DNA from 2 places in the Streptomyces sp. NBC_01294 genome. Region 2 is predicted to be linked to the other one. Evidence: riboswitches for the same ligand, from Rfam matches in the RefSeq annotation. Region 2 holds a riboswitch; the other holds the start of a gene.
The links. Region 2 has a riboswitch for S-adenosylmethionine ahead of thrC (threonine synthase). Riboswitches for the same ligand answer to the same signal wherever they lie in the genome.
Positions count from the first base shown of each region.

Region 1: it holds a riboswitch for S-adenosylmethionine, as region 2 does, so the genes downstream of both, OG534_RS26700 (aminotransferase class V-fold PLP-dependent enzyme) here and thrC (threonine synthase) in region 2, are expected to answer to the same signal.

Region 1 is NZ_CP108423.1:5,912,007-5,926,777, forward strand. It holds gene qcrB (cytochrome bc1 complex cytochrome b subunit) at 1-1,277, shown strand, start outside; gene trpD (anthranilate phosphoribosyltransferase) at 1,455-2,519, shown strand; SAM riboswitch class IV at 2,617-2,733, shown strand; gene OG534_RS26700 (aminotransferase class V-fold PLP-dependent enzyme) at 2,958-4,349, shown strand; gene OG534_RS26705 (ferredoxin) at 4,363-4,944, shown strand; gene OG534_RS26710 (Lrp/AsnC family transcriptional regulator) at 5,711-5,992, opposite strand; gene OG534_RS26715 (rhomboid family intramembrane serine protease) at 5,989-6,714, opposite strand; gene OG534_RS26720 (hypothetical protein) at 6,851-7,090, shown strand; gene OG534_RS26725 (NYN domain-containing protein) at 7,131-8,495, shown strand; gene OG534_RS26730 (C40 family peptidase) at 8,748-9,773, shown strand; gene OG534_RS26735 (C40 family peptidase) at 10,020-11,081, shown strand; gene OG534_RS26740 (hypothetical protein) at 11,112-12,248, shown strand; gene OG534_RS26745 (glycosyltransferase family 4 protein) at 12,269-13,411, shown strand; gene OG534_RS26750 (GMC oxidoreductase) at 13,714-14,771, shown strand, end outside.
Region 2 is NZ_CP108423.1:4,417,768-4,432,538, reverse strand. It holds gene OG534_RS20125 (protease inhibitor I9 family protein) at 1-23, shown strand, start outside; gene OG534_RS20120 (outer membrane protein assembly factor BamB family protein) at 34-1,533, opposite strand; gene OG534_RS20115 (phosphoribosylanthranilate isomerase) at 1,739-2,389, opposite strand; gene OG534_RS20110 (Uma2 family endonuclease) at 2,527-3,099, shown strand; gene groL (chaperonin GroEL) at 3,191-4,813, opposite strand; gene OG534_RS20100 (cold-shock protein) at 5,144-5,350, opposite strand; gene OG534_RS20095 (MoaD/ThiS family protein) at 5,824-6,102, opposite strand; gene thrC (threonine synthase) at 6,139-7,437, opposite strand; SAM riboswitch class I at 7,431-7,587, opposite strand; gene OG534_RS20085 (glucosyl-3-phosphoglycerate synthase) at 7,773-8,726, shown strand; gene OG534_RS20080 (alpha,alpha-trehalose-phosphate synthase (UDP-forming)) at 8,773-10,224, shown strand; gene otsB (trehalose-phosphatase) at 10,391-11,239, opposite strand; gene OG534_RS20070 (DUF3263 domain-containing protein) at 11,279-11,515, opposite strand; gene OG534_RS20065 (extracellular solute-binding protein) at 11,635-12,939, opposite strand; gene OG534_RS20060 (ROK family protein) at 13,116-14,048, shown strand; gene nagA (N-acetylglucosamine-6-phosphate deacetylase) at 14,048-14,771, shown strand, end outside.

The DNA of each region.
Region 1 (14,771 bases), 1.5 Mb from region 2:
CCGCGCTGATCTTCGTCGCGGCGATGATCGTGCACATGATGCGCGTCTTCTTCACCGGCGCGTTCCGCAAGCCGCGTGAGGTCAACTGGATCTTCGGCTTCCTGCTGCTGGTCCTCGGCATGTTCACCGGCTTCACCGGTTACTCGCTGCCGGACGACCTGCTCTCGGGTACCGGTGTCCGCTTCATGCAGGGCGCCATCCTGTCCGTCCCGGTCGTCGGCACGTACCTGTCGATGTTCCTGTTCGGCGGAGAGTTCCCCGGCGGCGACTTCGTCGCGCGGTTCTACTCGGTGCACATCCTGCTGCTGCCCGGCATCATGATGGGCCTGCTCGTGGCCCACCTGATCCTGGTCTTCTACCACAAGCACACCCAGTTCGCGGGTCCCGGCAAGACGAACAACAACGTCGTCGGCATGCCGCTGCTGCCGGTCTACATGGCCAAGGCCGGAGGCTTCTTCTTCCTGGTCTTCGGTGTCATCTCGGCCGTCGCCGCGATCGCCACGATCAACCCGATCTGGGCGCTCGGCCCGTACCGCCCGGACCACGTGTCCACCGGTGCGCAGCCCGACTGGTACATGGGCATGCCGGAAGGCCTGATCCGTGCCATGCCCGGCTGGGAGATCAACCTGTGGGGCCACACGCTCGTCCTGGGCGTGTTCATCCCGCTGCTGCTCTTCCCGCTGGTGCTGGGTGCGATCGCCGTCTGGCCCTTCATCGAGTCCTGGGTCACCGGGGACAAGCGCGAGCACCACATCCTGGACCGCCCGCGCAACGTCCCGACCCGTACGGCCTTCGGTGTCGCCTGGCTCGCGGAGTACGTCGTGCTCCTGATCGGCGGTGGAAACGACCTGTTCGCGCAGTACTTCCACCTCTCGATCAACGCGATCACCTGGTTCGTCCGGATCGGCTTCTTCGTCGTCCCGGTCCTCGCCTTCATCGTCACCAAGCGGATCTGCCTCGGCCTCCAGCGCCGGGACCACGACAAGGTGCTGCACGGTCGCGAGACCGGCATCATCAAGCGTCTGCCGCACGGTGAGTTCGTCGAGGTTCACGAGCCGCTCCCGCAGGGCCGCCTGCACGTCCTCACCGCGCACGAGCAGTACAAGCCGATCGAGATCGGCCCGACGGTCGACGAGAACGGTGTCGAGCGCAAGGTGAAGGCGATGGAGAAGCTGCGCGCGAAGCTCAGCAAGGGCTTCTACGCTGAGAACAACCAGATTCCGAAGCCCACGGTGGAGGAGTACAAGGAGATCCAGGCCGGCCACGGCCACCACTGATCCCCTGCACCACTGCATGAGGGACTGATTTCGGTCAGTCCTGGTGTCGCCACGGCGAGAGCCCCGTCCAGTGTCTGGACGGGGCTCTTTGCCGTCTCCGGGGCTGGATAGGCTGAAGCCCTTCCCATTCGACGTGGGCGGCGGTACGGGGGCGGCCCACTAGCACAGGAGCGGACCATGAACGTTGTGACCCCGGCAGGCGGCGACAGCGTGGCGGCCCGTGGCTGGCCGGGCCTTCTCGACGCCCTGCTGACCGGCCAGGACCTGAGCGCCGACGACACCGCCTGGGCCATGGACCGGATCATGCGCGGGGAGGCCACCGACGCCCAGATCGCCGGCTTCACGGTCGCGCTGCGGGCCAAGGGGGAGACGGTCGCGGAGATCAACGGCCTCGTGCGGGCCATGTACGCGCACGCCAACCTGATCGAGGTGCCGGGCCGGACGGTGGACATCGTCGGCACCGGCGGCGACGGGGCCAAGACGGTGAACATCTCGACGATGTCGGCGGTTGTGGTGGCCGGTACCGGCGCCAAGGTGGTCAAGCACGGGAACCGGGCCGCGTCCTCCGCGAGCGGGTCCTCGGACGTCCTGGAGAAGCTCGGCGTCAACCTCGACCTCAGCACGGCGCGGGTGGTCGAGGTCGCCGAGGAGGCCGGCATCACCTTCTGCTTCGCCGTGAAGTTCCACCCGGCGCTGCGGCACGTGGCGGGGGCGCGCAGGGAACTGGGCATCCGCACCACGTTCAACATCCTCGGCCCGCTGACCAACCCGGCCCGGGTACGGGCCCAGGCGACGGGCGTCGCCGACCCCCGGATGGCCCCGATCGTGGCGGGCGTGCTCGCCGAGCGCGGCTCGTCCGCGCTGGTCTTCCGCGGGGACGACGGCCTGGACGAACTGACCACGACGTCGACCTCGCGCGTCTGGTGGGTGCGCGACGGCAAGGTCGTGGAGCAGGGCTTCGACCCGCGCGACGTCGGCATCGGCCTGGTCGACGTCTCGGCCCTGGCCGGCGGGGACCCCTCGTACAACGCGGACGTGGCCCGCCGCCTGCTGGCGGGCGAGACGGGCCCGGTCCGCGACGCGGTGCTGCTGAACTCGGCGGCGGCCCTGGTGGCCCTGGACCCCGGTACGGGCACCCTGGAGGAGCAGCTCGCGGCCGGCATCACCCGTGCGGCGGAGTCGGTCGACTCGGGTGCGGCGCGGGCGGCCCTGGAGCGGTGGGTGGCCGCCAGCAACGCCTGATCCCGGTCGACCGGTCGATCGTTTCGAGCCAAGGCCCCGTTCCGCCATGCGGACCGGGGTCTTGTGCTCGGGGGATCTTGTGGCAGGATGCTGACCAGGTCACGAGTGACAGCGTTTAGGCCCCGGCTTGCTGTCCGGCAACCCTCCTTCCGTGGCGGGGTGCCCCGGGTGATGACCAGGTCGTAGGCAGCAAGGCCTACGGCAAGCGCGGATCCCTCGAAACCAGGGGTCCTGGTCTTCTCGAGGAGCTTTTTTCCGTGAGCAAGCGAATGCGATAGGGCGACTCCGCCCCACCTTCACCCCTCGGATCAGGGTCACTTCCGCGTACCCGCGTGCAGACCGGTCCGAGGGACCTCCCGTACCCCGGACGGCCGCCGAGCCGTACCCGCGTACGGGCACACCGAAGCCATTCAGCCCTGCCTGCCGGGAGATACCGCCATGTCCGCATCCCTGAACGCCGCCGTAGCCACCGCCACCACCGCCACCGCCTGTGACCCCGGCTGTGCCGAGCCGCTGCCGGTCCTCGGCCGGGACGTCACCGTCCCGCTCGTCACCGGGGGCGAGGTCACCTACGCGGCCCTCGACTACGCCGCCAGCGCCCCCGCCCTGCAGCGGGTCTGGGACGACGTGGCCGCCTACGCCCCGTACTACGGCAGCGTCCACCGCGGCGCCGGCTACCTCTCGCAGCTCTCCACCGACCTCTTCGAGCAGAGCCGGGCCACCGTCGCCGAGTTCCTCGACTGCCGCCCCTCCGACCAGGTGGTCTTCACCCGGTCCACCACCGACTCCCTGAACCTGCTCGCCGCCGTGCTCCCCGCCGACTGCCAGGTCTTCGTCTTCGAGACCGAGCACCACGCCTCGCTGCTGCCGTGGACGAACGCGCAGGTCACCTACCTCAACGCCCCGCGCACCCCGGACGAGGCCGTCGCCACCCTGGAGCGGGCACTGGCCGGCCGCGAGCCCTACGGCCCGGCACTCGTGTGCGTCACGGGCGCGTCCAACGTCACCGGTGAGCTGTGGCCGGTGAAGGAGCTCGCGGCCGCCGCGCACGCCCACGGCGCGCGGATCGTCCTGGACGCCGCCCAACTCGCCCCGCACCACGCCGTCTCCGTGCAGGACCTGGACGTGGACTGGGTCGCCTTCTCCGGGCACAAGCTCTACGCGCCGTTCGGCTCGGGCGTGCTCGCCGGCCGCGCGGACTGGCTGCAGGAGGCGCAGCCCTACCTGGCCGGCGGCGGGGCCTCCCGCACGGTGGCCCGGCGCGAGGACGGCGGCGTGGACGTCGAGTGGCACACCACGGCCGCCCGCCACGAGGCCGGCTCCCCGAACGTCATCGGCGTCTACTCCATCGCCTCGGCCTGCAAGGCCCTGACCGAGGCGGGCTTCGAGAACCTGGTCGCCCGGGAGCGCCACCTCATCGCGAAGGTCCGCGAGGGCCTCGCGGAGGTCCCGGCCGTCCGTGTCCTCTCCCTGTTCGGGGACGACGCGCCGCGGGTCGGCGTCATCTCCTTCGTGGTGGACGGCTGGAACAGCTCCCACTTCGCGGCGGCCCTGTCCGCGGAGTACGGGATCGGCGTCCGCGACGGCCTGTTCTGCGCCCACCCGCTGGTCCGCACCCTGCTGGGCAGCGAGCCGCAGGCCCAGGGCGAATGCGGTGCGCCGGAGGCGGCCCCCGGGGAGCGCTCGCTGAACGCGATCCGCGTCAGCTTCGGCGCCGGCACCCCGGACGAGCACGTGGAGCGGTTCGTGCGGGCGGTGAAGGAACTCGTCGCGGACGGCGCCAAGTGGCAGTACCGCACGGAGGAGGGCCGCTGCGTTCCCGCCGTCTGACAGGCTGGGGATCATGACGTACTGGGATCCGATACCGACCGTCCGCGCCTGCGTGGAGGGTGAGCCGCTCCCCGGCCTGGCCGAGTGGGTGCCCGCGTACGGCGACGCATGGAGCCGCTGGCCCGACACGTGGCAGGAGCGCAACTGGCGCAACGTGCCGGGGCCGTTCTACGGGGCGACGACCGACACCTGCTGGGTGGGCCGGGATGTCGCACCCGACCACATCCTCTACGACGACGACTGCGGCCAGGAGTTCGTCTACCGTCAGCCGCGCACGCCCGAGGAGACGCACCGGGTCATGGCCGCGGCCTGGCAGGACCCGATGGGGGGCTTCCAGTGCGACGGGGACGCTCTCTGGACGCCGGAGCTCGTCCGCGACTGGTGGCGCGACCGGGGCCGGGTGCGGGAGTGGGCCGTGGCCCTGGACCAGAGCTGGTCGGTGTCGGAGCGGGCGGGCGAGCGCGAGGCGGCGGGCGGCGCGCGAGCGTACGCCGCGTACATCGAGGACGGCCTGGCCGAGTACCTGCGCGGGTACGTCTTCTGGCTGACGGAGGCCCGCCCGGCGGCCCCGGACGAGACCCTGCCGAGCCTCTGACTGGGCTGGGACGGGTCCCCTGCGGGCGGCTCGGCGCTGTCTCCTCGGCTCACGCCGTGCCGGGCGCTGCCCGGACCCGCGCCTCAATCGCCGGCGGGGCTGAGTGGTGCGGGTTGCCCTGCGGGGTGCTCAGCGGTGTACGGCTGGCCTAGTCCGGGGGTGGGTCGGGGCCCCGCACGAGGATCTCCTCGGCTCGCGCGGTTCCCCTGCGGGGCTTTGGCGGTGTGTGGGGGTGGGTCGGTGCCCCGCACGAGGATCTCCTCGGCTCGCGCACTTGGCAGTGGCTGCGCCCCTGCGGCCTGGGTTGCGCGCTCGTCCTGCGGGGACCCTCCTGCGTGTCCCCGCCCCACCGGCCGGCTTCGGCAGTGCGGGGGAGTTCCTTCGCGTGGCTGGGGCGGAGGGGAGTGGGGACGTGCCGGGGTGTCCCCGCAGGACGAGCGCGCAACCCAGGCCGATGGCCGGGACATGCCCGCAGGCGCGAGCCGAGGAGACACCCCGGCACGGCCCCACGGACCGACCTGCGCCGACAGGCCCGCACCATCCAGCCCCGCCGGCGTTTGAGGCGCGGGTCCGGGCAGCACCCGGAAGCTCAGCGCAGGCAAATTCAGCCTCGCCGGCGTTTGAGGCGCGGGTCCGGGCGGAGCCCGGCACGGCGTGAGCCGAGGAGACAGCGCCGAGCCGGGCGCAGGGCAAGCCGTGCCGGGGCCGCGCGGCCGAAGGGCAGGGGCGCGGAGCCCGAGCCGTACCGCAAGCCGCGCCGGAGGCGTTACGCGTCGAGGCCGATCGCGAACGCCGCTTCCAGGTCGTGCTGGGAGTACGTGCGGAACGCCACGTGGGTGTCCGTCGCCTCGACGCCCGGGATCTTGCTGATGCGGCCCGGGATGATGTCGGCCAGGTTCTCGTGGCGGGCCACGCGGACCAGTGCGATCAGGTCGTACGTCCCCGTGACGGAGTAGACCTCGCTGACGCTGTCCAGCGCGGCGATGGACTCGGCGATCTCGGGGATGCGGTCCACGCTGGTCTTGATGAGCACGATCGCGGTGATCACGGCTGACTGTCTCCCTCGGTGGCCGTCGCTGGTCGCTCCACTCTAGTCGTACGCCGGTACCGGCCCCACGCGTAGAGGAAGCCGAGCGAGAAGCCCACCAGGTGGGCCAGATAGGCGACCCCCGGCCCGCTCTCCGCCCGGTGCGCCGCCACCCATTGGAGGGCGAACCAGAACAACAGCACGAGCCACGCCGGGAAGCGCAGCGGCAGGAAGAAGAGGAACGGGAACAGGCTCGTCACCCTCGCCCGCGGGAGGAGGTAGAGGAAGGCGCCCAGGACGGCCGAGATCGCGCCGGACGCCCCCACCAGGGTCTGCGCGGAATGCGCGTTGGCCGCCGCGTACGCCGCCAGCGCCAGGTACCCCGTGCAGAGGTAGAAGACGAGGAACGCCGGGCGGCCCATCCGCTCCTCCGCCATCGCGCCGAAGACGTACAGGAAGAGCATGTTCCCGAGCAGGTGCAGCCAGCTGCCGTGGACGAAGAGCGCGGTCAGCGGGGTCAGCCAGGCGCGCGGGGTGCCCGTGAAGAGCTCGTCCGGGACCACGCCCCAGCGCCGGAAGTACGCCGTCCCGGCGCTCAGCAGCTCGTCGCCGCCCGTCCCGTAGACCGGGTTGAGGCCCGACGCCGGGCCGAGCACGAACACCACGCCGCAGCCCGCGATCAGCGCATGGGTGACCACCGGTCCCCGGGCTGCCTCGCGTACGGCCCGCCACCTTACGATCATGTGACAGAGCATGACGCAACGGAACCCACCTGAAGCGGTGGCAGGCCGTAGGGTTACGAGCTGCGGTCCGCCTGCCGACGCATCCGGCCGCGCGGACGGCTTTAATTGAATCAGCTACGAAGGAGAGAGCGGCCTGATGACGGTTCCCCTGCCGACCGACACCACCCGGTGGCGCTGCACCCTGTGCGGCAACCTCACGCGCTTCGACGTCACCCGTTCGTCGAAGGTCGTGGAATACGTCCACCTGGACCTCGCCGGGGAGCCCAAGGTCGAGGAGCGCGAGGTGGTCAATGAGACCATCGAGTCGGTCCGCTGCCGGTGGTGCAACGCGGTGGACCAGATCGAACTCGTGGACAGGCCGGGCGCGGACTCCTGACGGAGCCGCACCCACAGGAAGATCACGGTAGGGGTGACGGATTGTGGAGCCAGCAAGCGGCGCTGAGCCGGCCGACGCGGCCGGCGACGCCGCCGAGGCACTCGACCGCCCGCTGCCGGAAGGCGTGCGGCGCCGGGTCGTCGCACTCGTATCGGACGCCTTCGGCGGTCTGACGGTCGCGGACCTCCCGGCGCAGTTGCGCCAGTACGCCCGTTTCACCCCCACCCGGCGCGCCAAGTTCGCGGGCAACGCGATGGCCGCGGCGGTCGAGACCGACGGCGTGTTCCGCAGCCGGGTCGCCGAGAAGCTGCGTGAGGCGCAGGCGGACCTGGCCGGGGCGCTGGAGGCCGGCGCGCCGCCGGCCGCCGCGGATCCGCTGGACGTGGCCGCCGCCGCGTTCGTGCTGCGGCCGGCCGGCTGGGTCAAGCTGGTGGCCGCTGCGGGCGAGGAGGCGCAGCGCGCCGACGCCGAGCGGGTCGGCGAGGAGACCCGGCGCGAGCTGGAGCGCCTGCGCGAGGAGCTGGCCCACGTACGGGAACTGCACCGCACGGGCGGCGAGCAGGTGCGGGCCGAGCTGGAAACGGCCCGCAAGGAAGCCGAATCGCTTCAGCGCAAGCTGCGCAGCGCGCTGAGCGACGTCAAGCGCGGCGAGGCGGCCCTGCGCAAGGTGAACGCCGAGATCGACGGGATCCGCGGCGACGCGGCCACGCGGGTGGCCAGCGCCGAGAGCGAGACCCGGCGGCTCAAGTCGCGCCTCGCGGAGGTGGAGACGGCGCTGGAGACCTCGCGCCGGGCCACCCGCGAGGGGCGCAGCATTGAGGACATGCGGCTGCGGCTGCTGCTGGACACCGTGCTGGACGCCGCCCAGGGGCTGCGCCGCGAGCTGGCCCTGCCGCCCGTCTCGACGCGGCCGGCCGACACCGTGGAGGCGGTGGAGCCGGGCCGGATGACACCGAAGGACATCGCGGCGCGCGCCCTGTCGGAGACCGATCCGGCGCTGCTGGACCAGCTGTTGGCGCTGCCTCAGGCGCATCTGGTGGTCGACGGCTACAACGTGACGAAGACCGGCTATCCGACGATGCCGCTGGAGAAGCAGCGGCTGCGGCTGCTGGGCGGGCTGTCGATGCTGGCCGCGCAGACGGGCGCGGAGATGACCTGTGTCTTCGACGGGGCGGAGCTGGCGGCCCCGGTGCTGCTCGCGCCGCCGCGCGGGGTGCGGGTGCTGTTCTCCAAGGCCGGGGTGACGGCGGACGAGCTGATCCGCCAGCTGGTGCGTGCGGAGCCCCCCGGCCGGCCCGTGGTCGTGGTCTCCACGGACCGGGAGGTCGCCGACGGGGTGGCCAAGGCGGGGGCGAGGCCCGTGACGTCCGCTTTGTTGCTGAAGCGGCTTTCGCGCGTTTCGTAACTCCTCGCCCGAATGCCGGAATTGGTAGGGGTCGTAGGGAACGTACCGTCAAGTGCCCTGCACAGAGCGTGCGCTGTAGGTAAAGAACCTGGTCGAACGCCGAGTTTTTGCCCGACAGGATTTGAACTGATCACAGCTGGGTCACTAGGGTCTGCTCAAACCTTCGTGCGGTAGATCACTCATTCGGGGTGTCGGCGGAGGTGCTGCCGAGTTGCGTTCTTCGGCGGCTCGAGGAAGAAGGAGCTCGCCTTCGTGGCGTCCCACCGTCGACCCAAGCAGCCGACCCGCGCTCGTGTGACCGTGATCACCGCCGCCGCGGCCGCGGCCGTCGCGTTCTCCTCCCAGGGTGCCTCCGCCGCTCCGGCGAAGCCGAGCAAGGACGAGGTCAAGACCCAGGTCGACGCCCTCTACGAAGAGGCGGAGCAGGCCACCGAGAAGTTCAACGGGGCCAAGGAGCGCCAGGAGAAGCTCGAAAAGGAAATCGGGCAGATCCAGGACCAGGTCGCGCGCGGCCAGAGCGAGCTCAACGACATGCGCAACGCGCTCGGTTCGATGGCGAGCGCCCAGTACCGCACCGGCGGCATAGACCCCTCCCTCGCGCTCCTCCTCTCCGAGGACCCCGACGGCTACCTCGACAAGGCCTCCTCCCTGGAGCACTTGAGCGGCAAGCAGGTCGAGTCGGTCCAGCGGATCCAGACCAAGCAGCGGACCCTCGCGCAGCAGCGCCAGGAGGCCGCCGGCAAGCTCGCCGACCTCGACGCCACCCGCAAGGAGCTCGGCGAGAAGAAGAAGGCCTCGCAGGACAAGCTCGCCGAGGCCCGGGCCCTCCTCAACACCCTGACCGCGCAGGAGCGCGCGGCGCTCAAGGACGAGGAGACGCGCGCCAGCCGCGCCGACGGCCAGCGCGTCGACCTCGGCAACGTCAGCGCCTCGGGCCGCGCGGGCGCCGCCCTCGCCGCCGCCAAGACCAAGGTGGGCAGTGCGTACATTTCCGGCGAAGAGGGCCCCAACGCCTTCGACTGCTCGGGCCTGACCCAGTGGGCGTACAAGCAGGCCGGCGTCAGCATCAGCCGCGTCACCTACACCCAGGCCAACGATGGCACGCGCATCAGCAAGAGCCAGCTCCAGCCCGGTGACCTGGTCTTCTTCTACGGGGACCTGCACCACGTCGGCCTGTACGCGGGCAACAACATGACCCTGCACGCGTCCAACCCGCGCGGCGGCGTCAAGTACGAATCGCTGGACAACATGCCGTTCCAGTTCGGCGTCCGCATCTGATCCGCTCCGCCCCGTCGTCCAGGACGTGCCGTACGCCGCCCATCCGGGCGAATTCCGCGGCCCCGCCCTGACCGCACGCCCCGCCGGTGACCTGCGTCTCCTGCGGGGCGTCGTCGTGTGCGCCCTCCGGCGGTCGTTGGCCGGTGTGTGGTCGCGCCGCTACTGTCTGCCAGCGCGGAACCCCGGCACACGGCCGTCCACGGGGGGCGGACCCGGGCCCCGCACAGCGGAAGGGAGCGGTTTCACGTGGCGTCCCATCGCCGGCCCGGGCTCGGCAGCCTCGACCGGAACACGAAGGTCACCGTCCTCGCCGCCGCCGCCGCCGCGGCCACGGCCGCGGCCGCCATGACGGGCGCGCCCGCGAGCGCGGCCCCCGGCCTGCCGTACGAGCCCGGTGGCGCGGCGAGAACCGGCATCAGCGCCCAGGTCGACCGGCTCTTCGAGGAGGCCGAACAGGCCACCGAGCGCTTCAACGAGGCCGGCGAGAAGGCCGACCGGCTCCGCGTCGAGGTCGACCGGGCCCAGGACGCGGTGGCCCGCGGCCAGGAGCGCATCAACACCATGCGGGGCGTCCTCGGCACCTTCGCCGGGGCCCAGTACCGCAGCGGCGGCATCGATCCCGCCGTCGGCCTGATGCTGGCCGAGGACCCCGACGCGTACCTGGAACAGGCGGCCGCCCTGGACCGGCTGACCGGCCGCCAGGCCCGGCAGCTCGACGAACTCCGCGAGGAGCAGCGCCGGCTCGGCCAGGAGCGTCAGGAGGCCTCCCGCAAACTCGCCGAACTCGACGCCCTGCGCTCCGACGTGGCCCGGCACAAGCGCTCCGTCACCGCGAAGCTCGCGGCCGCCCGGCGGCTGCTCAACGCGATGCCGTCGCAGGAGCGGGCCGACTTCGAGCGCTCCTCGCGCTCCGGCGACCGGCCCGACGCGCTGCCCGAGCTGTCCTCCCTCGGCCCCGGGTCGGGCCGCGCCGCGACCGCCGTGATGGCGGCCCGGGCCGCCGTCGGCCGCCCGTACGTGTGGGGCTCCACCGGCCCCTCCGGCTTCGACTGCTCCGGGCTGATGGTCTGGTCGTACCGGCAGGCGGGCGTCTCGCTGCCGCGCACCTCGCAGGCCCAGCGGCACGCCGGCCGCCAGGTCCCGCTCTCGCAGGCGCGCCCCGGAGACCTGGTGACGTACCGGTCGGACGCCAGCCACGTCGGCATGTACGTCGGCAACGGCCAGGTGGTGCACGCCCCGTACCCGGGGGCCAGGGTCCGCTACGACCCCGTCGGGATGATGCCGGTGTCCTCGGTGACCCGCCCCTGACCCCACAGGGCACGCGCGTACGATCGGCGGATGCCCCCGGCCCGCTCCGTCCGTCCCGTCCTCCCCGTTGTTCCTGTCCTGTGGCTCCTGCTGTGCCTGCTGCTGACCGGGTGCGGCGGGCCGGCCGCACCCCGGGACACCGGCGAGCAGGACGTCCGGCGGGCCGTGGCCGCGTGGTCGAGGGTGCCCCCGCAGCGGCTGGCCGACATCCCGCTGGAGGACTGGTCGTACGAGGTCGGCTCGGTCCGGCGGGACGGCGCGCGGGCCACCGTCAGGGCCGAACTGCGCTACCGGCTGGCCGGCTACGACAGCTCCCCGGGCGGCTCGGCGCGCGAACTCACCCTCGCCGAGGCGGACGGGCAGTGGCGGGTCACCGCCGACCGGCCCGCACCCGGCACCCTGCCCCAGCTCTGGGACCAGGGGCCGGTGACAGTGGTCGAGGGCGCGCACTCCCTGGTGCTGGGCGGTGAAGGGCAGCCGCCCGCGACGCTCTCCGGGATCGCCGCCGAGGCCGACCGGGCCGTCCCCGCGGTGAGCGCCGCCTGGCCGAAGCCCTGGGCGGGGCGGGTGGTGGTCCTCGTCCCCGGATCCCTGGAGCGGATGGCCGAACTGCTCGGCCGGCCCGCCGCCGACTACCGGGGCATGGGCGCCGTCACCACGGGCCAGGTGGGCGCCGGACCGGCCCCGGCCGATCGCGTGGTGGTCAACCCGGAGGCGTACCCGCAGCTGACGGAACGGGGCCGCGGGGTCATCCTGACCCACGAGGCCACCCATGTGGCCACGCGCGCCGCGACCACCGCCACGACCCCGCTGTGGCTCTCCGAGGGCTTCGCGGACTGGGCTGCGTACCGCGGCGGCGACAGCACCCCGGCCCAGGCCGCACCGGCGCTGGCCCGGGCCGTGCGGCGGGGCGAGCTGCCGGCCGGACTTCCCGCGAACGAGGCCTTCGCCTTCGGCGGCGACCCGGAGGCGCTGGCCCGCGCGTACGAGGGCGCGTGGCTGGCCTGCCGGCTCATCGCGCGGACATGGGGGGACGCGGGGCTGGTCCGGCTGTACGAGGCGGCGGGCCGCGACCCGCTGCCCGTCGCACTGGGCCAGGCCCTCGGCACCGACGTCCCCACGCTCACCCGGGCCTGGCAGGAGTCCCTGCGCGCCGACCTGGGCTGAACGGGTACTGTCGACGGGCCATGCACAAGACGCTGATCGTGACCAACGACTTCCCGCCGCGACCGGGCGGCATCCAGGCCTTCCTGCACAACATGGCACTGAGGCTGGATCCCGACCGGATCGTCGTCTACGCCTCCACGTGGAAGCGCGGTGAGGAGGGCCGCGAGGCCACCGCCGCCTTCGACGCGGAGCAGCCGTTCCAGGTGGTCCGCGACCGTACGACGATGCTGCTGCCGACCCCGCGCGTGACGCGGCGGGCGGTCGGACTGCTGCGCGAACACGGCTGTGAGTCCGTGTGGTTCGGGGCGGCGGCCCCGCTCGGCCTGATGGGCCCGGCGCTGCGGCGGGCGGGTGCGCGGCGGATCGTGGCGACCACCCACGGGCACGAGGCGGGCTGGGCCCAGCTGCCGGCCGCGCGGCAGCTGCTGCGGCGGATCGGCGAGGGCACGGACACGCTGACCTACCTGGGGGAGTACACCCGCTCGCGGATCGCCTCGGCGCTGACGGAGCGGGCGGCGGCCCGGATGGTCCAACTCCCGCCGGGCGTGGACGAGAAGACCTTCCACCCGGAGTCGGGGGGTGCGGAGGTCCGCGCCCGGCTCGGGCTGACGGACCGGCCGGTCGTCGTCTGCGTCTCCCGGCTGGTGCCGCGCAAGGGGCAGGACACGCTGATCCGGGCGATGCCGCGGATCCGGGCGGCCGTGCCGGACGCGGTGCTGCTGATCGTGGGCGGCGGGCCCTACGAGGCGGACCTGCGGGCGCTGGCCGTCTCGACGGGGGTCGCGGACGCGGTGGTCTTCACGGGGGCCGTCCCGTGGGCGGAACTCCCCGCCCACTACGGCGCGGGGGACGTCTTCGCGATGCCGTGCCGGACCCGGCGGGGCGGGCTGGACGTGGAGGGGCTCGGCATCGTCTACCTGGAGGCCTCGGCCACGGGCCTGCCGGTGATCGCGGGCGACTCGGGCGGGGCGCCGGACGCGGTGCTGGACGGTGAGACGGGCTGGGTCGTGCGGGGCGGCTCCGCCGAGGACGCGGCGGACCGGATCGTCGCCCTGCTGCGGGACCCGGCCCTGCGGGCGCGCATGGGTGAACGCGGGCGCGCGTGGGTCGAGGAGAAGTGGCGCTGGGACCTGCTGGCGGACCACCTGCGCGAGCTGCTCTAGCCGCTGGGCGCGCCGCCGCTGCCGGGGGCCCTGCCCCCGGACCCCCGCGCCTCAAACGCCGGCGAGGCTGAAAGATCGCCTCAAACGCCGGCGGGGCTGAAATTGCCCGGACGGCAATCCGGCTTGCCTGGCAGACGGCAGCGGCCAATCCAGCCCCGCCGGCGTTTGAGGCGCGGGGTCTGGGGCAGCGCCCCATCAGCGGAGCCGACGCCGGCGGACTGCTCCGCCACGCCTGACTGTCTCTCAGATGCCTGTCAAGACGGCGTCTGGCCGGAAGGCTGGATTCCGCCCATGATGCGGCCATGACACCCAATCTGACGCGCCGTCACCTCCTGGGGCTCGGCGCACTCTCGACCGCCTCCGCGCTCGGCTTCACCCGGATCGGGGCGGCCTCCGCCGCCGCCGTGGAGCCCGCCGCCGCCTCGTACGCGCCCGCGATCGTCGTCGGCTCCGGCTACGGTTCCGCCGTCGCCGCCCTGCGCCTGGGGCAGGCGGGCGTGCGTACCGTCGTCCTCGAAATGGGCCGGCTCTGGGACACCCCCGGGCCCGACGGAAAGGTCTTCCCCTCCACCTCCGCGCCCGACCACCGTTCCATGTGGTTCCGCACCCGCACCGAGGCCCCGCTCGCCCAGTTCCTCTGGCTCGACGTCGTCAACCGCAACATCAGCCCGTACCCCGGTGTCCTCGACCGCGTGAACTACGGCGGCATGTCCGTGTACGTCGGCCGGGGGGTCGGGGGAGGGTCGCTCGTCAACGGCGGCATGGCTCCGACGCCCCGGCGCTCGTACTTCTCCGAGGTACTGCCCCAGGTCGACGCCGACGAGATGTACGGCACCTACTACCCCCGCGCCCGCGCCATGCTCGGCGTCAACGAGATCGACCCGGCCTGGTTCGAGTCCACCGAGTGGTACCGCTTCGCCCGGATCTCCCGCAAGCACGCCCACCACACCGGCCTGAAGACCGTCTTCGTCCCCAACGTCTACGACTTCGGGTACATGAAGCGCGAGGCGGCCGGCACCGCCCCCCGGTCGGCGCTGGCCGGCGAGGTCATCTACGGCAACAACCACGGGAAGAAGAGCGTCGACAAGACCTACCTCGCCGCGGCCCTCGGTACCGGCAACGTCACCATCGAGACCATGCAGCGCGTGGTCGGCGTACGGCCCGACCCGGCCGGGGGGTACGTCCTGACGGTGCGGACCAGCGACCTGACCGGGCGGGTCACCCAGGTCCGCGAACTCGGCTGCCGGCAGCTGTTCCTGGGGGCGGGGAGCCTGGGGACCACCGAGATCCTGCTGCGGGCCCGCGAGACCGGGGCGCTGCCCGCGCTCAGCGACCGGGTCGGGCTCGGCTGGGGCCCCAA
Region 2 (14,771 bases):
CCGCCGGCTTCGGGACCTTCTAGCGCGTCAGCGTCACCAGCCGAAGACCGGGTCGACGTCGAAGGTCGGCGGCAGGGTGTCGCTCCGGTCGAGGTTGACGAAGGCGTAACTGCCGGGCGGGCCCGGGAAGAACGCGAACCGTTTGCCCAGCGGCAGGTCGCGCAGGATCGTGGGCTCCTCGCGCTGGTTGCCGCGGTCCAGGCCGAGGCGGGTGAGGTGGGTCCACGGGTGGTCCGAGGTCACCACGGCGACCTCGTCCGCGCGCGTCCGTGCCAGTGCGCGGACGTGCGCGTCGCCGAAGCCCGCGTGCCAGACGCGGCGGCCGTCGGTGAGGGAGTACGCGGAGACCCCGTTCTTCTTGCCGTTCTTCACCGGGGTGACCAGCAGGTCTCCGGCCACCACCGGGGACGGCTCGGTCAGCAGGTCCTCCGTCCGGCTGGAGGCGAGGACGACGCCGCGCGGGCGGCCGTCGTCGCCGAACAGCAGGACCGCGTCGGTGCCGCGCGCGGCCGTCTCCGTCACGTGGACGGCGAGCGGCCGGGCGGACAGCACCCGGACCTCGCGCAGCCGGCTCGCCGTCGGCAGCGGGGTCTGCCAGGCCCCGGCGCCCGTCCGCGCGTCGACGGCCGAGATCCGGGCCGTCGTCGTCTCACCGCTGCACTGCTCCACGTACAGGGCCCGGTCCCCGGCGCCGTCGACGGCCTGGACCTCGCACTCGGCCGGGACCGGGACGCGCCAGCGCTCCTCGCCGCCGCGCAGGTCGAGGCCGACGAGGGCGCCCTCCTCCGCCACCACGGCGGTCGTGCCCGCGGCCGCGACGACCGTGTGCGCCCGGGACGGCTTGAGCTCCCGGTCCCACAGGCTGCGGCCCTCCGCCAGGTCCACGGCCTCGATCCGCGTTCCGCACCGGCCGCCGTCCTGGTACGCGACGAGGCCGATGTCCGACGGCGTGGTCCGGCTCAGCGCGCACACGGGGGTCTGCTCGGAGGCGGGCAGACGCCAGCCCTTGCGGCCCTCCCCGTTGTACGCGATCAGGCCGTCGGGCCGCGCCCGTACCAGCACACCGCCCCGCTCCGACGTCCACACGCCGATCGGCTGCGCCGCGGGCGGGACCGGGCTCTGCCACCCGAAGAGGTCCATCTGGGGGCCGCGCATCCACGTGTAGGCGCTCCAGCCGGGCCACAGCGCGACCAGGGCCAGGGTGATGGCCAGGGCCTGGGCGAAGGGGGAACGGCGGACGAGCGGCGCGTTCTTGATGCCCACCCACAGCAGCCCGGCGGCGGTGCCGAGGAGCGGGATGAGGACCGCCAGCCAGCCCATGCCGCGGGGGCAGTCCTGCCCGCTGCACACGTAGCGGGGGGTGTCGACGAACCACAGCTTCCAGAAGAGCACGCAGTACAGCAGCGTCACGGAGACGAGGACCGCGGTGAGGCCGAGCCACGCGACCTGGAAGAGCCGCCGCTTGGGCCGAAGCCGCAGTAAGAATGCCGGTGCGAATACCGATGCCGGTGCCGATGCCGGTCGTATGTCCATGATCCCCCCGGCCGCAGACTAACGGCCGGGCGGAACGCGGGACGAAGCGGCCCGGCCCCTCACCCCGGCCGCCGCTGCGCGGAGCCGTTCCCCCACCCCGCCCCTTCCCGAAACCGGGCTCCGCCCGGACCCGGTCCTCAAACGCCGGGCACGTCCAGCCCCGCCGGCGTTTGAGGCGTGGGGTCCGGGGCGGAGCCCCGTTCTTTCAGCCCCGCCGGCGATGGAGGCGCGGGTCCGGCAGGGCCCGGCTCCGCACGCCGCCCCGCGCCGCCTCGACGAAGGCGCGGATCAGCTCCGGCGACTTCACGCCGCGCGCCCGCTCCACCCCGCTGGACACGTCCACGCCCCAGGCGCCGGTCACCTCGACCGCCTCCCGCACGTTGCCCGGGTTCAGCCCGCCGGCCAGCAGCCACCGGCCCTCGGGGGCGGTGAAGTCCGCCGCGCCCCAGTTCCACGGCTTGCCGGAGCCGGGGTCGGGGGCGTCGAGCAGGAGCAGGTCCTCGCCGTATGCGCCGCAGCGCTCGACGTGCTCGGCGGTGGCCCGCAGCAGGGTCCGGCCCTCGGCGCGCAGCGCCGCGAAGTCCTCAGGCCCCTCCTCGCCGTGCAGCTGGACCCCCCGCACACCGCTCTCCTCGGCGAACCGGCGCACCTCCTCGACCGACTGCCCGCGGAACACCCCGACGGTCAGCACCCCGTCCGGCACCGCCGCGACGAGCGCCCGCGCCGTGGCGGCATCGACCGTACGGGGACTGCCGGGTGCGAACACGAACCCGACGGCATCGGCCCCGGCCGCCACGGCCACGTCGACGTCGTGCGCGGTCTTCAGGCCGCAGATCTTGACGAAGAGATCGCTCATGCGTCCAGTCAACCAAAGCCTCCCGATCGGTGGTGCTCCGTCTCGGCACCCGGGCGCGAACGCCCACGCGCCGCTAGCCTGGAACGGGGCTCACGCCCAGTGCACGGCACGCCACTCGGAGGACAACGGTGACGATCATGATCGAACGGGCCACACCGATAGAGCAGGCGGCACCGCCGACGTTCGAGACGCTCCTGCGCACCGTTGAGGAGATGGACACGCCAGACGGCTTCAAAGCCGAGCTCATCCGGGGGAAGATCATCGTGTCGCCGTTTTCCACGCTGCGCTACTTGCGTCGCATGCGTGCGCTGCGTGAACAGCTCCAGGCCCACGCACCCGAAGGACACATCGCGGAGATCGCGCCCTTCCTCTTCCGCTTCTCGGCAGCGGAGCGGGCGTACGGGCCCGACCTCTTCGTGGCCGACGAATCGGCCTTCGACGGCGAGGGCCGGCACGCGGACGGGGCGGCCCTGTCGCTCGTCGGTGAGTTCACGTCCGTCTCCACCAGGGATGCCGACTGGACCGAGAAGCTAGACGTGTACGGCCGACTCGTACCGGTCTACATGGTCGTCGACATGCAGGACTCGGAGATCACCTGCTTCTGGGAACCCTCCCCACACGGATACCGCTCCCGGACGACGGTGTCCTTCGGCGAGGCCCTGCACGTCCCCGAGCCGTTCGGCTTCGCCATCGACACCACCGGCTTCTGATCCGGCGGAAACGCCCGAGGGCGGCACCCCAGTCGGGGTGCCGCCCTCGTTCGAGAACAGCCGATCAACCAGTGGCCGGAGCCCGGGTCGATCAGAAGTCCATGTCACCGCCCGGCATGCCGCCCGGGGCGCCGGCGCCGGCCTTCTCGGGCTTGTCCGCGATGACGGCCTCGGTCGTCAGGAACAGCGCGGCGATCGACGCGGCGTTCTGCAGCGCGGAGCGCGTGACCTTCGCCGGGTCGATGATGCCCTCGGCGATCATGTCGACGTACTCGCCGGTCGCGGCGTTCAGGCCGTGACCGATCGGCAGGTTGCGCACCTTCTCGACGACGACGCCACCCTCGAGACCACCGTTGACGGCGATCTGCTTGAGCGGGGCCTCCAGCGCGAGCTTCACGGCGTTGGCGCCGGTCGCCTCGTCACCCTCGAGCTCCAGCTTGTCGAAGACCGCGGAGGCCTGCAGCAGGGCCACGCCACCACCGGCGACGATGCCCTCCTCGACGGCCGCCTTCGCGTTGCGAACGGCGTCCTCGATGCGGTGCTTGCGCTCCTTGAGCTCGACCTCGGTCGCGGCGCCGGCCTTGATGACGGCCACGCCGCCGGCCAGCTTCGCGAGGCGCTCCTGGAGCTTCTCGCGGTCGTAGTCCGAGTCGGAGTTCTCGATCTCGGCGCGGATCTGGTTCACGCGACCGGCGACCTGGTCGCTGTCACCGGCACCGTCGACGATGGTGGTCTCGTCCTTGGTGATGACGACCTTGCGGGCGCGGCCGAGCAGGTCGAGACCGGCGTTCTCCAGCTTGAGGCCGACCTCCTCGGAGATGACCGTGCCGCCCGTGAGGATGGCGATGTCACCGAGCATGGCCTTGCGGCGGTCGCCGAAGCCCGGGGCCTTGACGGCGACGGACTTGAAGGTGCCGCGGATCTTGTTGACGACGAGGGTGGAGAGCGCCTCGCCCTCGACGTCCTCGGCGATGATCAGCAGCGGCTTGCCGGACTGCATGACCTTCTCCAGGAGCGGCAGCAGGTCCTTGACCGAGCCGATCTTGGAGTTGACGATCAGGATGTACGGGTCGTCGAGGGACGACTCCATGCGCTCCATGTCGGTGGCGAAGTACGCCGAGATGTAGCCCTTGTCGAAGCGCATGCCCTCGGTGAGCTCAAGCTCCAGCCCGAAGGTCTGGGACTCCTCGACGGTGATGACGCCTTCCTTGCCGACCTTGTCCATGGCCTCGGCGATGAGCTCGCCGATCTGGGTGTCGGCGGCGGAGATGGAGGCCGTCGAAGCGATCTGCTCCTTGGTCTCGACATCCTTGGCCTGGGCGAGCAGGGCGGCGGAGACGGCCTCGACGGCCTTCTCGATACCACGCTTGAGGGCCATCGGGTTGGCGCCGGCGGCAACGTTGCGCAGGCCCTCGCGGACGAGCGCCTGGGCCAGGACGGTGGCGGTGGTCGTACCGTCGCCCGCGACGTCGTCCGTCTTCTTGGCGACTTCCTTGACCAGCTCGGCGCCGATCTTCTCGTACGGGTCCTCGAGCTCGATCTCCTTGGCGATGGAGACACCATCGTTGGTGATCGTGGGGGCGCCCCACTTCTTCTCAAGGACGACGTTGCGACCCTTGGGGCCAAGGGTGACCTTGACGGCGTCGGCGAGCTGGTTCATGCCTCGCTCGAGACCGCGCCGGGCCTCCTCGTTGAACGCAATGATCTTGGCCATCTGAAGTGGTCCTCCCGGACAGCGGTGGATTGCTCCCGGACCGCGCCCGCGCCCGCGACGGACGGCCTGAGTGCCCGGCGGTTCCTTCCCGCCGGACCCTGCGGGCCTCACCGACCCGGTCCTCGTTTGGTAGCACTCTCACCCGGAGAGTGCTAACGCCAATGATTAGCACTCGGCACCCTCGAGTGCAAGCGGCTTGGGGCAACACCCCGGGACTCCCGGGCAACGCCAAGGGGCCCGCATCCCTCCTCAAGGATGCGGGCCCCTCGTATGTATGCGCGTACGCGGGTGCGCGCGTACGTGTCGCGTCGGTGGTCGATCGCTCCAGGACTAGCCGAGTGCGAGCTTGACCATGTCCGCCTGCGGACCCTTCTGGCCCTGCGAGATCTCGAACTCGACCCGCTGACCCTCTTCAAGGGTGCGGTACCCGTCCATCTGGATGGCGCTGTAGTGGACGAACACATCCGCACCACCGTCGACCGCGATGAAGCCGTAGCCCTTCTCCGCGTTGAACCACTTGACGGTGCCCTGAGCCATGCCTAACTCCCCTATTACTGGCCCTTGCGCGGGAACGCACTTCGCGTTCCCGGGTCAGAACTTGCGTCGGAACGCGTCGACCGAGGCTGAATGTATCTGCGCGAGTGCTGTCTGCAACAGGTCAATCCGACGAGAAATCTGGACACCGAGAAACATTGAAATAGAGTGAAAATTTGGCATATGGCAGGGCAACTCGGGCCTGACATATCTCGCCAAAGCCCCATACCGCGCTTGCACATTGACCCGATGTCGACCCTCAGGCGGCCCGTTCATATGCGGCGGGCAAGAACAGCGGAGGGGACTTCCCCAACCCTACCGCGCCCAATCAACCAGAATTGCCCCCTCCGCTTATAGCGGAGGGGGCAATTTCGGTTTGCGCGTGTCACCTGATAGGTGAGCAAGAAGCACTCAAGAGGTACTCAAGAGGTACTCAAGGGGTGCCCGAGGGGTACCCACAGGGCGATCCCGGGAGATCAGCAGCCGCCCGCGACGGCCGGGATGATCGAGACGCCGGCGCCGTCCGGCGTCGCCGCCTGCAGCCCGCCCTCGAAGCGCACGTCGTCGTCGTTCACGTAGACGTTCACGAAGCGGCGCAGCTTGCCCTGGTCGTCCAGGACGCGCGCGGCGATGCCCGGGTGGCTCTTCTCCAGGGACTCGATGACCTCGGCGAGGGTCCCGCCCTCGGCCGGGACCTCGGCCTGACCGCCGGTGTAGGTGCGCAGGATGGTGGGGATGCGGACGTTGACGCTCATGGCGCTACTGCCTTTCCGGTAGAGCAGGGGGGAGGGTCAGGCCAGGCCGGCGGCGCGGAACGCGTCCAGGCTCGGGCGGATGGTGGCGGTCTGCCCGCTGTCCGCGGCCACCGCCTCCAGGGTCTTGAGGCCGTCACCGGTGTTGAGGATGACGGTGGTCAGCGTCGGGTCGAGCTGCCCGTTCTCGATGAGCTTCTTCGTCACGCCGACGGTCACGCCGCCCGCGGTCTCGGCGAAGATGCCCTCGGTCTGCGCGAGGATCTTGATGGCCTCGACGACCTGCTCGTCGGTGACGTCGTCGACGAAGCCGCCGGTGCGCCGCGCGATGTCCAGGACGTACGGGCCGTCCGCCGGGTTGCCGATCGCGAGGGACTTGGCGATGGTGTTCGGCTTCTGCGGGCGGACCACCTCGTGACCGGCCTTGAAGGCGGTCGACACCGGGGAGCAGCCCTCGGCCTGGGCGCCGAAGATCTTGTACGGCTTGTCCTCGACGAGCCCGAGCTTGACGAGCTCCTGCAGACCCTTGTCGATCTTCGTCAGCTGCGAGCCGGACGCGATCGGGATCACGATCTGGTCGGGCAGCTGCCAGCCGAGCTGCTCGCAGATCTCGTACGCCAGGGTCTTGGAGCCCTCGCCGTAGTACGGGCGCAGGTTGACGTTGACGAAGCCCCAGCCCTCGCCCAGCGGGTCGCCGATGAGCTCGGAGCAGAAGCGGTTGACGTCGTCGTAGTTGCCCTCGATGCCGACCAGGTCACCGCCGTACACACCGGCCATGACGACCTTGCCCTGCTCCAGGTCGTGCGGGATGAACACGCAGGAGCGGAAGCCGGCCCGGGCGGCCGCGGCGCCGACGGCGCCGGCCAGGTTGCCGGTGGAGGAGCAGGACAGGGTGGTGAAGCCGAAGGCGCGGGCGGCCTCGACGGCGATGGCCACGACGCGGTCCTTGAAGGAGTGCGTCGGGTTGCCGGAGTCGTCCTTGACGTAGAGCTTGCCGGTGACACCGAGCTCCTTGGCCAGGTTCTCGGCGTCCACGAGCTTGGTGAAGCCCGGGTTCAGGCTCGGCTTGGAGGCCACGTCCGCGGGGACGGGCAGCAGCGGCGCGTAGCGCCAGATGTTGTTGGGGCCGGCCTCGATCGCGGCGCGCAGGGCCTCGGGGTCACCGGTCGGGAGGTCGTAGGCGACTTCCAGCGGTCCGAAGCACTCGGCGCACGCGAAGATGGGACCGAGTTCGAAGCGGGTACCGCACTCGCGACAGGAAAGGCCGGTGGCAGGTCCGAGATCAACAGAGGTGGCGACAGTCTGTGCAGCCATGATGGCGAGGCCCTTTCTCCTCATCTTCCCCATGGCGCACTTCGCCATGAGACGGAATTGGCACCTTCCCTAGCCGGGGACCTCGCTGACGTCGCTGACGTGCGATCGCGAGAACCGACTGGAGGGTTGCCGGGGCTTCAACGGGCCGTGTCCCTCTGCCCCTCTGGATGAGCGGTATGGCACCGGCACACGCGCTCTGTGGCGCGCCGGTGCGTTTGTACGCGGGGACCCCCGGCATGCGGTGGTCCTTCGCGTTGTTCAAGACTGTAACCGAAGGCCCGGGCGGCTGAGACAGGCGTCCGAACCGCGAGATGGATCAGATAACGGCAGATATTGCCGACACGCAGGGAGTGCTGAGGGTGCTGGAAGAGGTGGAGCGCTGGCTGGCAGACCGCTCCTGGTCAGCCGCCGACCGACCGCTCGACCAGCTGCTCGACCGGAAACGGGCGGCCGGGACCACGGTCAGCGTGGTGCTGCCCGCACTGGACGAGGAGGAGACGGTCGGCGCGATCGTCGAGGTGATCCGGCATGAGCTGATCGAGGGACTGCCCGTCCCGCTGGTCGACGAACTGGTCGTGGTCGACTCGGGCTCGACCGACCGCACCGCCGAGGTCGCGGCGAAGGCCGGCGCCCGGGTGGTGCACCGCGACGAGATCCTGCCGAGGATCCCTGCGGTGCCCGGCAAGGGCGAGGTGCTGTGGCGCTCGCTGCTGGCCACCGGCGGGGACGTCGTCTGCTTCGTCGACGCCGACCTGCGGGACTTCTCGGCCGACTTCGTCTCCGGGATCGTGGGCCCGCTGCTGACCGAGCCGGACGTGCAGTTCGTCAAGGCGATGTACGACCGCCCGCTGGGTGACGCCCCCGGCCAGGGCGGCCGGGTGACGGAGCTGGTCGCCCGCCCGCTCCTGAACCTCCACTGGCCGCAGCTGGCCGGCTTCGTCCAGCCGCTGGGGGGCGAGTACGCCGTACGCCGCTCCCTGCTGGAACGGCTGCCGTTCCCCGTCGGGTACGGGGTCGAGCTGGGGCTGCTGGTCGACGCGCTGCACACGGTCGGGCTGGACGCGCTGGCCCAGGTGGACGTGGGCGTACGGCTCCACCGCCATCAGGACGGACAGGCGCTGGGCCGGATGGCCGCGGCGATCTACCGCACGGCCCAGGTACGGCTCTCGCGCGGGCACCTCGTACGGCCGGAGCTGGTCCAGTTCGAGCGGGGCCCGGAGGGCTTCGTACCGCGGACGCACCCGGTGGACACCGAGGAGCGGCCGCCGATGGCGGGCATCGAGGAGTACGCGACACGACGCAGCGTGGCCTGACGATTTGGGACGTTTGAGCGAGCACCGGCCGGGCTAGGTTGGCCGCATGGCTTCTCAGGTACTCGTTGCGGCAAACCGCGGCCCGCTCTCCTACGCCCTCTCCGACGACGGCACGCTCAGTGCCCGGCGCGGCGGGGGCGGTCTCGTCTCCGGGCTCTCCGCGGCCCTCGCGGAGCAGCCGGACGCGCTGTGGATCTGCGCGGCACTGTCGGAGGCGGACCGGGAGGCGGTCCGCCGGGGTGTCGCCGAGCCGGGCGTCCGGATGCTGGACATCGATCCCACGATGTACGACGACGCGTACAACGGCATCGCCAACTCTGTGCTGTGGTTCACCCACCACCACCTGTACGACGTCCCGCGCGAGCCGGTCTTCGACGCGGAGTTCCACCGGCAGTGGGCCTCGTACGTGGCGTACAACCGGACCTTCGCGCAGGCCCTGGCCGAGGAGGCGGCGCAGGGCGCGTGCGTGCTGGTGCAGGACTACCACCTGGCCCTGGTGCCGGGGCAGCTGCGTGAGCTGCGGCCGGACCTGCGCATCGCGCACTTCACGCACACGCCGTGGGCTTCACAGGAGTTCCTGCGGATGCTTCCGGACGACATCCGGTCGGAGCTGATGTGGGGGATGCTCGGGGCGGACGTGGTGGGCTTCCACACCTGGGCGTGGGCGCACACGTTCATGGGCGGCGCGCACCTGGACGACGAGCGGGGCATCGCCGAGCCGGCGTTCCCGGCAGGGACGGGCGGGGAGCGGTACATCCGCAAGTCCCCGTGGAGCCCGGTGCGGCACAAGCGGACGGACGTGGCCGTGTACCCGCTCGGGGTCGACGCGGACGAACTGCGGGCGCTCGCGCACCGGCCGGAGGTGGACGAGAAGCTGGCGCAGCTGCGGGCGGAGGTCGGCGACCTCAAGACGATCGCCCGGGTGGACCGGACCGAGCTGTCGAAGAACATCCTGCGGGGACTGCTGGCCTACCGGGAGCTGCTGACGGTCCACCCGGAGTGGCGGGGCCGGGTCGTCCACCTGGCCTCGGCGTACCCGTCACGGCAGGACCTGGCGGTGTACCGGGAGTACACGGAGTCGGTGCGGGAGCTGGCGGCGGAGATCAACGCGGAGTTCGGGACGGAGGACTGGCAACCGGTGCTGGTGTCGGTGCAGGACGACTTCGCGCGGTCGCTGGCGGTGTACCGGATGACGGACGTGGCGCTGGTGAACCCGGTGCGGGACGGGATGAACCTGGTGGCGAAGGAGATCCCGGTGGTGTCGGAGGCGGGGTGCGTGCTGGTGCTGTCCACCGGGGCGGGGGCGTACGCGGAGCTGCGGCAGGACGCGCTGACGGTGAGCCCGTACGACGTCACGCAGACGGCGGAGGCGTTGCACGCGGCGCTGTCCATGCCGGTGGGGGAGCGGGCGGAGCGCACGAAGCGCCTGGCCGCGACGGCGACGGCCCTCCCGCCGGCCCAGTGGTTCGAGGCCCAACTGTCCGACCTCCGCACCTGACCATCCCAACCCCTGGGGCTCCGCCCCGGACCCCGCGCCTCAAACGCCGGCAACCAACTCCAGCCCCGCCGGCGTTTGAGGCGATCTTTCAGCCCCGCCGGCGTTTGAGGCGCGGGGGTCCGGGGGCTGGCCCCCGGCAGCGGCGCCGCACACGCAGGCGGAGCGGTCAGGGGCGGAGGGCCTTGGCCAGGTCGGCCAGGAAGGCGGCCACCGCGCCGGGCCCGGGCAGGACGAGGTCCGCCCGCGAGGCCAGCTCCGGAACCTCGGCCGAGCCACTGCACACCAGCAGCCCCGGCAGCCCATCGGCCCTCCGCTTCTCGACCGCCGAGTACGCCGCCAGGTCCCCCAGGTCGTCCCCCGCGTACAGCACCGCCTCCGCGTCCCGCTCCGCCAGGAACTCCGTCAGGGCGACGCCCTTGTCCATGCCCGGGGGCCGGAGCTCCAGGACCGCCCGGCCCGGCTCCACCATGAGCCCGTGGCGGGCGGCCAGCTCGGACAGCGGTTCCCGCAGCGCCGCGAAGGCCGCCGCGGGGTCCGAGGCCCGCCGGGTGTGTACCGCCAGCGCCCGGCCCTTCTCCTCGATCCAGGTGCCGCGCCAGGCCCCGATGGAGTCCAGGAACCCCGGCAGCTCCGCCCGTACCGCCGCCACCCCGGGGTGCTCGGCGGGGGCGTGGACGATGCCGGAGACGGCGTCCCAGCGTTCGGCCCCGTAGTGGCCGAGGACGACGAGGTGCTCCAGGCCGGGGACCCCGGCGAAGCCCCCGTAGCGGACGGCGACGCCCGCCGGCCGCCCGGTGATCACGGCGACCGAGTCGACCTCGGGGGCGAGTGCGGAGAGGGCCGGGACGGCTCCGGGGTGGGCTCGGGCCTGGTCGGGGTCGGGGACGATGTCGGCGAGGGTGCCGTCGAAGTCCAGGGCGACCACGGACCGGCGGGGTGCGCGGAGCAGGGCTTCGAGTCCCTCGCGTCCGGCTGCGGTGACGGGCATCGGCAAGTCGTGCGGATGGCTCCCCATACGCACGACCCTAACGGCCCCACGCGGCGACGGCTACGGCTATCGCCGGGCCCGCTGGGCCTCTCGGATCCTGCGCAGCCGGTTGACCGTGCCCGGTGCGTGGGCCAGCGCCCGGGGGTCGTCCATCAGTGCGTTCAGCAGCTGGTAGTAGCGGACGGGGGTCATCCCCAGCCCTTCGCGGATGGCCCGCTCCTTGGCTCCGGGCCCGGTCCAGGTGCGTCCCTCGTACGCGAGCACCGCGGCCTCCGTGGCCGTCAACTGCCCCTCGTCCGTCATACCGCCAGATTAACGCCGACCTCCGACAGCACCTCCGACAGCACCCCCGCCGCACCCGCCCGGTACACCACCGCCAACCGGCAGCGCCAACCGGCAGCACCAACCGGCAGCGCCAACCGCTACCGCGGGTCCGCCGCGCGGGCCGCCGTGGCGATCTCCTCCAGCACCTTCGCAGGCTGTCCGCCCGGCTGGACGGACTTGCCGATGTTCTGCTTGATGTCCTCGCTGACGCCCGCCCAGGACTTCTTGCCGACCGGGTACAGCCGCGAGCTGGGCAGCGCCGCCAGGAAGGTCTTCAGCTGCGGGGCCGAGCCGCCCGCGGCGGCCTGCTTGGCCTGGTAGCCGCTGGTGGTGGCCGGCAGCAGGTCGTACTTCTCGGTGAAGGCCGTCACGTTCTTCGGCTGGTACAGGAAGTCCAGGAACTTCCCGGACTCCTGCCGGTGTCCGGTCTTGAAGGCCATGACCCAGTCGGCGACGCCCATCGCCGACTGCTGGCTGCCGTCGGACGTCGGCAGCGGCACCATGCCGTACTTCACGCCCTTGGCGTCGGCCTGCTTCAGCAGGGTCGGGTGCCCGTTGAGCATGCCGACCTCGCCCTTGGTGAAGGCCTCGAAGGCGGCCTGCCGGTCCAGCTTGCCCGGCTCGACCGGTCCGGTCAGCCCCTGGCCGACCATCTTGTCCCGCAGGAACTCCAGCGCCCTGACGTTGTCGGCGGAGTCGATGGAGTACGCCTCTTCGTTGTCGGTGTAGCCGCCACCGCCCGCGAGCATCCACATCATCGTCTCGGCCTGCGCCTCCTCGCGGCCCAGCGGCAGCGCGAGGGGGGTGGGCACGCCCGCGGCCTTGAGCTTCTTCGCCGCGGCCTCCAGCTCCGCCCAGCTCTTCGGCTGCCAGCTGCCGGCCTTGGCGTCCTTCGCGAGCACGCCCGCGTCGGTCAGCAGCTTCTCGTTGTAGAAGAGCAGCCGGGTGCTGGCCACGAAGGGCAGCCCGAACTGGACCTGCTTGACCTTGCCCGCGTCGGCGAGCGGCCCGAGGAAGTCGGCCTCGGTCTTCACGGAGAGCAGCTCCGCCGCGGAGTGCAGCTTGCCGGCGGCCGCGTAGTCGGCGTAGGCGCCGATCTGCGCGATGTCGGGGGCCTTGCCGGCCTTGACCATCTCGGCGACCTTGGCGTCGACCTCGGACCAGGAGTAGACGCTGACCTCGACGTCGATGCCCGGGTTGGCCTGCTCGAAGGTGGCGGCGAGGTCCTCCCAGTAGGCGGCCGAGGAGTTCTGCGGATTGTCCCCGTAGTCGGCCGCCACGACCCGCAGGGTCACCTCGTTGTTCCCGGTGAGTCCGCCGACGGCTCCGCAGCCCGTCAACGTCACGCCGGTCAGACACAGCGCGGCGCCGGACGCGGCCAGCCTCAGGTAACGACCCTTCACAGTTCTCGATCCACCCCATGTTGTACGTACGATCCACGTAAGGTCTACACCACTTTGGCGGCTCGTCCACATCGAGCTCCCGACCAGGGCCCCGAATTTGTATGGCCACTCAACAATCCCCCTCAATGGACTAGACCTTTCCCCGCCGAGCACGCGAGACTGTCTCTGTGAAACCCGTGAAACACGTCATCGCCCTCGATGTGGGCGGCACCGGGATGAAGGCCGCCCTCGTCGCCCACGACGGCACCCTGCTCCACGAAGCGCGCCGCGCCACCGGCCGCGAGCGGGGCCCCGAGGCCGTCGTCGAGACGATCCTGGACTTCGCCGCCGAGCTGCTCGACACCGGTCGGGACCGGTTCGGGCGGGCCGCCTCGGCCGCCGGGGTCGCCGTCCCCGGCATCGTCGACGCCGACCACGGGATCGCCGTCTACGCGGCGAACCTGGGCTGGCGCGACGTACCGATGCGCGCCCTGCTCAGCAGCCGTCTCGGCGGCATCCCGGTGGCCCTCGGCCACGACGTGCGCACGGGCGGACTCGCCGAGGGCCGCATCGGCGCCGGCCGGGGCGCCGACCGCTTCCTCTTCGTCCCCCTGGGCACCGGCATCGCCGGCGCCATCGGCATCGTCGGCCGCATCGAGGCCGGCGCCCACGGCTACGCGGGCGAGATCGGGCACATCGTGGTGCGCCCGGGCGGCCCCGCCTGCGGCTGCGGCCAGAGCGGCTGCCTGGAGACCCTCGCCTCCGCCTCCGCCGTCAGCCGCGCCTGGGCGGCCGCCTCCGGCGACCCCGAGGCCGACGCGGCGGACTGCGCCAAGGCCGTCGCATCCGGCGACACGCGCGCCCGGGAGGTCTGGCTGGCCGCCGTCGGCGCCCTGGCCGACGGGCTGGTCACCGCGATCACCCTGCTGGACCCGCACACGCTGATCATCGGTGGCGGCCTGGCGGAGGCGGGGGAAACCTTGTTCACACCACTACGGGCGGCCGTGGAGGAACGCGTGACGTTCCAGCGGCTCCCCCACATCGTGCCGGCGGCCCTCGGGGACACCGCCGGATGCCTGGGCGCAGGGCTGCTCGCCTGGGACCTACTCGCCACGGAGGTACCTGCCTGATGTCCGGAAGCGCACACAGCACCGTTCTCTCCGGCGCCAGGGTGGTGCTGCCCACCGGAACCGTGGCGGGCGGCCGGGTCATCGTCGAAGGCGACCGCATCGCCGGCAGCGCCCACGAGGGCTCCCGGATCGTCGACCTGTCCGGGCACTGGATCGTCCCGGGCTTCGTCGACATGCACAACCACGGCGGCGGCGGCGCCTCGTTCACCTCCGGCACCGCCGAGGACGTCCTCAAGGGCGTGCGCACCCACCGCGAACACGGCACCACCACCCTGGTCGCCTCCACGGTCACCGGGGACCTGGCCGAACTGGCCCGGCGCGCGGGGCTGCTCGCCGAACTCACGCAGCAGGGCGAGATCGCCGGCATCCACTTCGAGGGGCCGTTCATCAACCCCTGCCGCAAGGGCGCGCACAAGGAGGACCTGCTCCGCGACCCCGACCCGGCCGAGGTCCGCAAGCTGATCGACGCCGCCCACGGCGCCGCCCGCATGTTCACCCTCGCCACCGAACTCCCGGGCGGCCTGGGCTCCGTACGGCTGCTGGCCGAGCACGGGGTCATCGCCGCGATCGGGCACACGGACGCCACGTACGAGCAGACGCGCGCCGCCATCGACGCGGGAGCGACCGTCGCCACCCACCTCTTCAACGCGATGCCCGGCCTCGCGCACCGCGAACCCGGCCCGATCGCCGCGCTGCTGGAGGACGAGCGGATCACCGTCGAGC